2 regions of the Peribacillus sp. B65 genome follow, and region 2 is predicted to be linked to the other one. Evidence: riboswitches for the same ligand, from Rfam matches in the RefSeq annotation. Region 2 holds a riboswitch; the other holds the start of a gene.
What was found. A riboswitch is a leader RNA that binds a small molecule or an ion and turns the genes downstream of it on or off. The one in region 2 is predicted to bind FMN.

Region 1 (4,440 bases), 1.8 Mb from region 2:
CGAAAAATCCCCTGATGATTCTTTATTTTCCATAATTTATAACGTCCATTACTTTGAAATCGAGGTTTTTCCATTGAAGAGGTTGCTGTGAGTGGTGAAGATCAGCATTCACTAATCGATCAAATGGCTAGGAATTTTACGAACTTTGAAGAATTGCTTAATGGTTTAAAAAGCCAGACCCAATCCGACAAATGATCCGGTACATCAAAAAAAGCCGCAGGGACGTTATTCCCTGCGGCTTCCTTATACCAAATCACTGTTCAATCAATTTTCCAAGGTTGGCCATTTCAATTGCACTAACGGCCGCTTCATAACCTTTGTTACCTGATTTTGTTCCTGCACGTTCAATCGCTTGTTCAATATTTTCAGTTGTCAGCAAACCGAAGATAACCGGTACACCCGTTTCCAAGGAAACGGAAGCCATGCCTTTAGCCGCTTCATTACAGACATAATCATAATGTGAAGTGGCACCCCTGATTACCGTTCCAAGACCGATTACCGCATCATATTTACCTGTATTCACAAGTTTTTTTGCAATTAACGGTAGTTCAAAAGCACCCGGGACCCAAGCGATGTCAACATCATTCTCATCAACGCCATGACGCTTAAGGCCATCCAATGCCCCTCCTAAAAGCTTGCTTGTGATAAACTCATTAAATCTTCCTACCACGATACCGACTTTCAATCCTGATCCGATTAATTGTGCTTCAATAGTTTTCCCCATGTCCAATTCCTCCTAATTTTAAAAAACAATATAATTTTTTGTTCTGTAAGATGTAATTACTTAAATCCTCAAGCTTTCGGGATGTTCAGTTCAAGCTCCTGGTTCCCGATAGTATCATTTTGTTGAAGATACCGAATCAAATCGGCTATCGTAATGAACTTCAGGTTGAATTTATCAGCGATGACTTCTAAATCGGATACCCGGGCCATCGATCCATCTTCATTCATGATTTCACAAATGACACCAGCTGGAGCGGCACCGCATAACTTCGCCAAGTCCACCGATGCCTCTGTATGTCCCGCCCTCCTTAATACGCCGCCTTCTTTTGCGACTATCGGAAAAGTGTGACCAGGCCTTTGGAAATCTTCAGCGACCGAATCTTCATTAAGAAGCTCAAGGATGGTCAAGGACCTTTCAAAAGCACTGATTCCTGTAGAGGTGCTTTTATGATCGACACTTACCGTAAAAGCAGTGCCATGATGATCGGTATTTTCTCCAACCATAGGATGCAGTTTCAATTTCGCTGCCAGTTCTTCAGTGATGGTTGTACATATCAAACCACGTCCATGAGTCGCCATGAAATTGATCGCTTCCGGTGTCGCCTTTTCGGCCAGCACTACAAAATCCCCTTCATTTTCACGGTCTTCATCATCGGATACGATTACTACCTTGCCTGCCTTCAAATCTTCTATCGCTTCTTCTATTGTATGGAACATCATTACACCGCCCTTTTATTAGAATCCATGCTCTGCCAAAAACTCTAAATTAAGTCCTGGTTTTGGATTGCCATTTTTCATTTGATGTATTATATATTTCCCTATCATGTCGTTTTCGATGTTAACGATATCGCCAGCCGCTTTTTGTCCCAATATGGTGTCCTGATGAGTCAATGGAATCAGTGATACAGTCAATAGGTTCCTTTCGATCCCAAATATCGTCAAGCTCGTTCCATCAATGGCCACGGATCCTTTTGGAATGCAAAAGGCACTGAGCCCCTCTTCCAATTGGATTACATAATAAACGGCATTTTCTTTCCGTTCTTTTTTGATGATCGTTCCGGTTCCGTCGATATGACCTGAAACAAAATGACCGCCAAACCTTCCCTGTGCACTCATGGCTCGTTCAAGATTCACAGGTGATCCCAATTTCAATGTCCGTATCGAGGAAGCTTTGACCGTTTCCGGCATCACGTCGACCGTAAACAAACTTTTAGTGAAGGACGTTACCGTTAAGCAGACCCCGTTTACTGAAATACTATCCCCCAGATGAACATCTTCAAGGATTTTTTCAGAACGAATCGATAACTCCATACTGCTTTTTCCTTTGTTCATGGAATGAACGGTACCGATATCCTCAATGATTCCCGTAAACATGTTTTTCCCCCTTTTATAAAATATAAAAAACCCCTTAGGATGACCTAAGGAGTTAGCAGGAGAAATGAGTGAAAAAATTGTATACCTAAAAAGCCTAACATTTTCATTTTTGAAAAATTAGGCGTACGTATACACTTGGGTTCCACACGTCCTTCTCCCATCCAGACTTTACTGTCGGCTTTGGAATCTCACCAAATCCTGCCTTTAACAGGCTCGCGGGCTTAGAATTTCTTCATCACCGCCGGTTGGGATTTTCACCCGACCCCGAAGGACTAAAATAATATGAATCTTTGAATATTTTATCACCATAAAGTGAAGATGTAAAATTTCTAACCTTAAATGGTTCAATTGTTACAGAAACTTCCTCTCTTTATGGAAAAACGACCTCCAAAGTCCCCGATGTGCTCCAAAGAGGTTAATCAGGCTAAATATGTGGAATAGGGTTAGAGGATCACTATTCATATAAGGAGGAAGCCTATGCTTATTTCCATCATCAACTTGATCTTCTATCTGTTCGTCGTCACGATGAATTTTTTAGCTAATTACCTGCCATTGAACGGCCAGACATCAGGAGAGATTTCCGATAAACTTGATGTCCTTTTCACTCCTGCAGGATATGTATTTTCCATATGGGGCTTGATCTATTTCCTGCTCGCCATCTGGGTATTCAGGCAGTTTTTAAGCAAACACCAAAACAGCCCTGCTTATAAGGCATCCTTCCCTTGGTTCGCTTTAAGCTGTGTCTTGAATGGCGCTTGGCTTTTGGCTTGGCACTATGAGCACTTTTTGTTATCCGTATTCATTATCATTGCTCTTTTGGCTACTTTAATGGTCATTTATACTAACGTAAAAAAAGTGAAGCATGAGCCTTTCGACCTATTTCCGTTTTCCGTTTATACAGGCTGGGTAAGTGTTGCAACGATCGCTGACATTTCTTATTACCTCACGTATATCAAATGGGACGGTTTTGGGGTTTCCAGTTCAACATGGACGATCGTCCTGCTGATTGCAGCAACAATCCTGGCTTTTGTCTTTGCAGGTAAAAACCGGGATTGGTGCTATCCTCTCGTATTCGTTTGGGCGTTCATAGGCATCGGGATACGAAATAGCTCCGCCTATCCGGTAATTACGGACATTTCTTATATCCTGGCTGTCATCACTTTTATCGTATCCATCACCATCTTCATTAAAAGCAGAAGGAATATGGTAGCCTAAAATGCTTGCTGAAGATCTTGCCAGACATCCTGCCAAGCTTCTAGGCCAACTGAGATACGGACCAACTGGTCACTGATGCCCATTTGTTTCCGTGAATCTTCAGGAACGGCAGAGTGCGTCATGGTAGCGGGATGCTGGATCAATGTTTCGGCATCCCCAAGACTTACGGCAATTTTGATTAGTTTCAATTTATTTAGGAATTCCTGTGCATCCTGTTTTGTGCCATGCAATTCGAAAGAGATAAGGCCGCCGCCATGTTTCATCTGTTTTTGCATTATATAATGATCCGGTGAAGCTTCATCACCTGGATAATATACCTTTTTCACTTTTGGATGTTTCTTAAGTTCATGAAAGATTTCCATTGCATTGGCCGAATGACGGTCCATCCTGACAGGCAAGGTCTTTAACCCCCGCAATAGTAACCAGGCATCGAAAGGTGAAATGATTCCACCGATATCCTTCTGTGTAGTCCCTGCTACCTGATTCATGAATTCCTTCTTACCTACGACAAGTCCTGCAACGACATCCCCATGCCCGCAAAGATATTTAGTAGCGCTATGAAGGACGATATCACAGCCATACTCAAGCGGTCTCTGTAGATATGGCGTCGAAAACGTATTATCCACTACGACAGTCACATTATGTTCCTTCGCAACTTTCACCACCATCTGTAAATCAATCATTTTCATCGTCGGATTGATCGGGGTTTCTACATAGATGCAGTTCGTTTCCGGCCGAATCATTTTCCTTACCTGTTCTTCTGTATCCATCTCACAAAAATCATGAGTGATGCGGTATTTATTTTTCATAAGCTGCAGAAGGCCAAATGTACAACCATATAACCCCTGTGAGCATAGGATGTGGTCATCTGTTTTCGTTAACGCAAAAAGCACAGCTGAAACGGCGGCCATGCCTGAACCGAAAGCAAGGCCAGCTTCCCCGCCTTCCAAAGCGGCAATCTTTTCTTCAAGCACATGTACCGTTGGATTTCCAAGTCGTGAATATATATATCCATCTTCCATACCGGCGAAACGCCTCTCCCCTTGCTCGGCATTTTCGAAAGTGAATGTTGAGGTTTGAAATAAGGGTGTTGCCAAGCTTCCTAAATGCTTCTTCGAGTCATATCCT
Region 2 (4,440 bases):
TCCTTAATAGCTTCAGCAATTTTCCTCTCATCCTCGATATTCACATAATCTGAAATCGGAAAACTCTTGTCCGATAAGACAATTTCTACGAGGTGATCTTCGATGGTGTTGACTTTCAATCTGCGGATTTCAGCAATTTCACCCAGACTTTTCCCTTCATGGATGTATCGTAAAGTAGCCTGTGTAGATTGTGTCAAATGAGGATTCCCACTACTTTTCCAATCATTTGTTAATGTGGACAAGAGAGGGTAATCCTTTCCCGTTTCCATTTCAGCAAGCATTTGATGCAATGAATCAAGGAATGTAAAGCGGACATACTCTTCTTCTACATCCTTCCTTTTTGCAATCTGTTCAAACGTAAGTCCAATCCTGTTTATCCCGGTTATTTTCAAAATGAATATGTCTCGTTTCATATCACTTTGACTTTCTAAAAGGGATATCAGTTCATCATATAGATGTTGGGCAATCAATGCTCGATCCTGACGATTGGCATGTAAAAATTCCTTTACGAAGAATTGGATTTTGGGATTTCTTTGTATCGGATAAAAACGTCTTTCATTGTGGACAATATGGGATATGGTTTGAATGAGTAAGTTTAACCTTCCCCAGAAAACCGGGGTGATATTGTGATATTTCCAACCATTAATATACGCCGGAAAAGGATTATTTTTAAAGTAATCGACTAACATTCCTTCACCTTGCATACTAATTTCATATGCATCTGGTTTATCCGTTAATTTAATCAAGTCATGCTTAAGTAAATGTTCAATGTTTTGATTTAATTGCTGACGGGTAAATCGAGGTATTGTCCCAAAAATATCCGTTAGCCCGAATAAATGGGCATCCTGGATTGTTTGTGACGATTTCTTCCCCTGCAGCATATGGTATATAGCATAAATGGAGCGTTCGCCTTGAAATTTTTTTATCGCATATAGAATGATGGCCTGTAGATAATTATTCATGGGACTCACATCCTTGTTTCATTTAACCAATAAACCCATTGTAACAAATAACTGCAAAAATCGCCGTTATTATTGATGAATACAAGGAAAATTATGTGACTAAATGACGAATCATGGAAAGAACCAAGTTAAGTATTTCGATGTTTTCCGTTGACATTGTGCTACATGATAGTTATTATCAATACAATTTCTATTGAAAAGTTTGGCATTCGGTCTTACAATAAGAAAGAGATAATAATCTGAAATAAAAAGATTATCAGTTGTCAATCAACTTAGGAGGGGTTATATTCATGGCTAAATTTACTATTGTGGATAAAGAAACATGCATAGCTTGTGGAGCTTGCGGAGCAGCGGCACCAGATATATATGATTACGATGACGAAGGGATTGCATTTGTTACCCTTGACGATAACGAGGGAATCGTTGAAATTCCTGATGTACTTATAGATGACATGATGGATGCATTTGAAGGATGCCCAACGGATTCTATTAAAGTTGCTGACGAGGCATTTGACGGAGATGCACTTAAATTCGAATAACGTACAAGCCATTTTCAATCGAAAATGGCTTTTTTTTGCCATCTCCCCATCCCAAAATGAAACAGGCATAAAAAAACAACCGAATACGAATATCCGGTTGTTTTTTATTTCTATCGTTAATGCCATTAAGCATTTTTATATAATGTTTGTTTATTGATCCATGTCTGTAATTTAATGAACAGCAACATGAATACGGATGTGATGAGTACGCCTTTTATCACATTGAAAGGCAAGATTGCCGTCGTAACGAGCTTTCTTGACTCGGGTGCCGACATTGCATCCCATCCCATAAAGAAGGTATAAGCCGGTAAGAAGACATAATAGTTTAAAACACTCATGAATACTGCCATGGAAACTGTTCCCGCAAGTAAAGCGAATGTCATCCCTTTTTTTGAATTGATTTTCTGAAATACATAATAAGTCGGCAAGACAAACAGTATTCCGGCTATGAAGTTAGCGATATGCCCCACAGGTACAGCAGTCAAGGTCCCTGTCATGACTAAATCCAATAGGTTCTTAATGAACTCGACTAGAATTCCAGCCATCGGTCCGAAAATTAATGCCGCCATCAGTGCTGGTATGTCGCTAAAATCAACATTGAGAAAAGGCGGGAATCCCGGAAACGGGAAATTTAAAAGCATCAATAAATAAGAAATGCTTCCCATCATGGCAAGTGTGACCGTTTTTTTCACTTTGTTCTTTTTCATAGGTCTCTCTCCTTCTTTTTCCGATCTACCTGAAAAAGAGGTTAGGGTTCCATATGTTGATGTTCAATAAAAAAACCTTTAATTCCAATAGAATTAAAGGGATAAATTAAAGGTTACATCAAACAAACGTTCAGCAAATAACTGTTGAAACGCACTCAGGAACCTCCATCTTCTCCCATCCAGACTATACTGTCGGCTTTGGAATCGCACCAAATCCTGCCTTGTAAGGCTCGCGGGCTTAGAAGAAGAAACTCTTCATCACCGCCGGTGGGGAATTGCGCCCCGCCCCGAAGATAGATCTATAAAATTTTTTTATACTTCCCATTATATCTGAATTACTTGTTTTTTGATAGCACTTTTTTTCTCAGTTGATTCATTCAGGATGAATATCGATCATCACAGTGAATGGCTTAAAATAAATAGTGGATACACAAAATGAAAATTCGAAATAATGAAAATTATTTTTTATACTATTCAATCCTTGATGAAGCCATTTATATCGCGACATTAAACAGATGATCAGAAGATCACCATTCTATTAAGCGCTTACATCCGGTTAAGCCAAATTGACATATTCAGCATTTCAATTGTAAAATTAACTGAAATTTAAGATAATTTTTTCCTAGGAAGGTGTTAAGTCGTGTATCGGATTTTAGTAGCAGACGCCATTAAACCAGAAGGACTCGGACCGCTATCTGAGGCATCCAATATTCATCTCATTCAAAAGACCGTAGAGGAAGCTGCAAACGAACTTGATCAGATTGATGCAATTCTTGTAAGAAGTGCTACGAAGGTTTCAGAGGATTTAATGAACCGTATGCCGCAGCTAAAAATTATAGCACGCGCTGGTGTCGGTGTAGATAACATAGATATCCCCTCGGCGACAAAACGCGGGATTGTCGTGGTTAATGCACCTGACGGCAACACCATTTCAACAGCTGAACATACATTCGCCATGATGGCTTCATTAATGCGCCACATTCCGCAAGCTTATGCTTCACTGAAGAATGGGGAGTGGAAACGTTCTTCATATACGGGTACTGAACTTCGTGGTAAAACATTAGGAATAGTTGGCTTTGGACGTATCGGAGGGGAAATTGCCAAACGCGCTAAGGTATTCGGCATGGATGTCATTGTCTATGATCCGTTCCTTACTGTCGATCGTGCAAAGAAAATGTCCGTAACTGCCCTGCCGTTAGATGAATTGCTTCCTAAAGCAGACATCATTACTGTTCATACACCACTTACGAATGAAACTAGAGGATTAATCAATAAAGAAAAACTGCTTACCTGTAAAAAAGGGGTTTATGTACTTAACTGCGCCCGGGGCGGTATTCTGGACGAAGATGATTTATATGAAATGTTAGTTCAAGGACATGTCGCAGGGGCGGCACTGGACGTTTTCGTCGAAGAACCTCCAATTGGCCATAAACTGCTTGAACTGGATAGCGTCATTGCTACACCTCATCTGGGTGCTTCAACTAAAGAAGCCCAATTAAATGTTGCCGTACAGGTTGCCCAGGAGGTATTGACCTATTTCGAAGGAAATCCAGTCTCAAGTTCGATCAACCTGCCAGCCATATCTAAAGAAGTGTTTGAAAAGGTACAGCCATTCTATCAACTTGTCCAGCAAATGGGATCCATTGTTTCTCAGTGCATGAATGAAGGAATTCAGGAAATCTCCGTTACGTATGCCGGAGAATCATTGGATTTCGATACAGCGATTCTTACAAAAAGTCTAATCTCCGGCTTTTTCAGATCAAGAGTCGATGCATCTGTAAATGAAGTGAATGCCTTGTTGATCGCAAAAGAGCGTGGCATAACCGTTGGTGAAAAAATCTCTACGGACTCTTTAGGTTACTCGAATTTGATCAGCCTTAAAGTAAAAGGTGACCACCGTGAATTAACAATCAGTGGGACCTATATCGAAAATTACGGTTCTCGAATTGTAAGTTTGAATGGTTTCAAAATCGACTTTCATCCAGAACCGAATTTACTTTATATCCAGCATACCGATAAACCTGGTGTAATCGGTAACGTAGGTAAGGTCCTGGGTGATCACGGAGTGAATATCGCCACCATGCAGGTTGGCCGTAAAGAAGCTGGCGGGGAAGCCATCATGGTTTTGAGCTTTGATTTACCATTGGAAGATAACATGAAACAATTTTTAATGGAAACAGAAGAAATTACATTCATGGCCCGTATTTCATTATAAGACAAAAAAGTGCCCGT

Region 1: another riboswitch for FMN. It lies ahead of ribE (riboflavin synthase); the one in region 2 lies ahead of ACSR9O_RS09470 (ECF transporter S component).

The regions. Positions count from the first base shown of each region.
Region 1 is NZ_CP195840.1:3,765,712-3,770,151, forward strand. Features, by position in the region: gene ribH (6,7-dimethyl-8-ribityllumazine synthase) at 254-724, opposite strand; partial or broken gene ribB (3,4-dihydroxy-2-butanone-4-phosphate synthase) at 802-1,440, opposite strand; gene ribE (riboflavin synthase) at 1,459-2,097, opposite strand; FMN riboswitch at 2,243-2,373, opposite strand; gene ACSR9O_RS18400 (TspO/MBR family protein) at 2,575-3,312, shown strand; gene megL (methionine gamma-lyase) at 3,309-4,440, opposite strand, start outside.
Region 2 is NZ_CP195840.1:1,916,709-1,921,148, reverse strand. Features, by position in the region: gene ACSR9O_RS09480 (YpbB family protein) at 1-962, opposite strand, end outside; gene ACSR9O_RS09475 (ferredoxin) at 1,253-1,501, shown strand; gene ACSR9O_RS09470 (ECF transporter S component) at 1,627-2,208, opposite strand; FMN riboswitch at 2,372-2,507, opposite strand; gene serA (phosphoglycerate dehydrogenase) at 2,849-4,423, shown strand.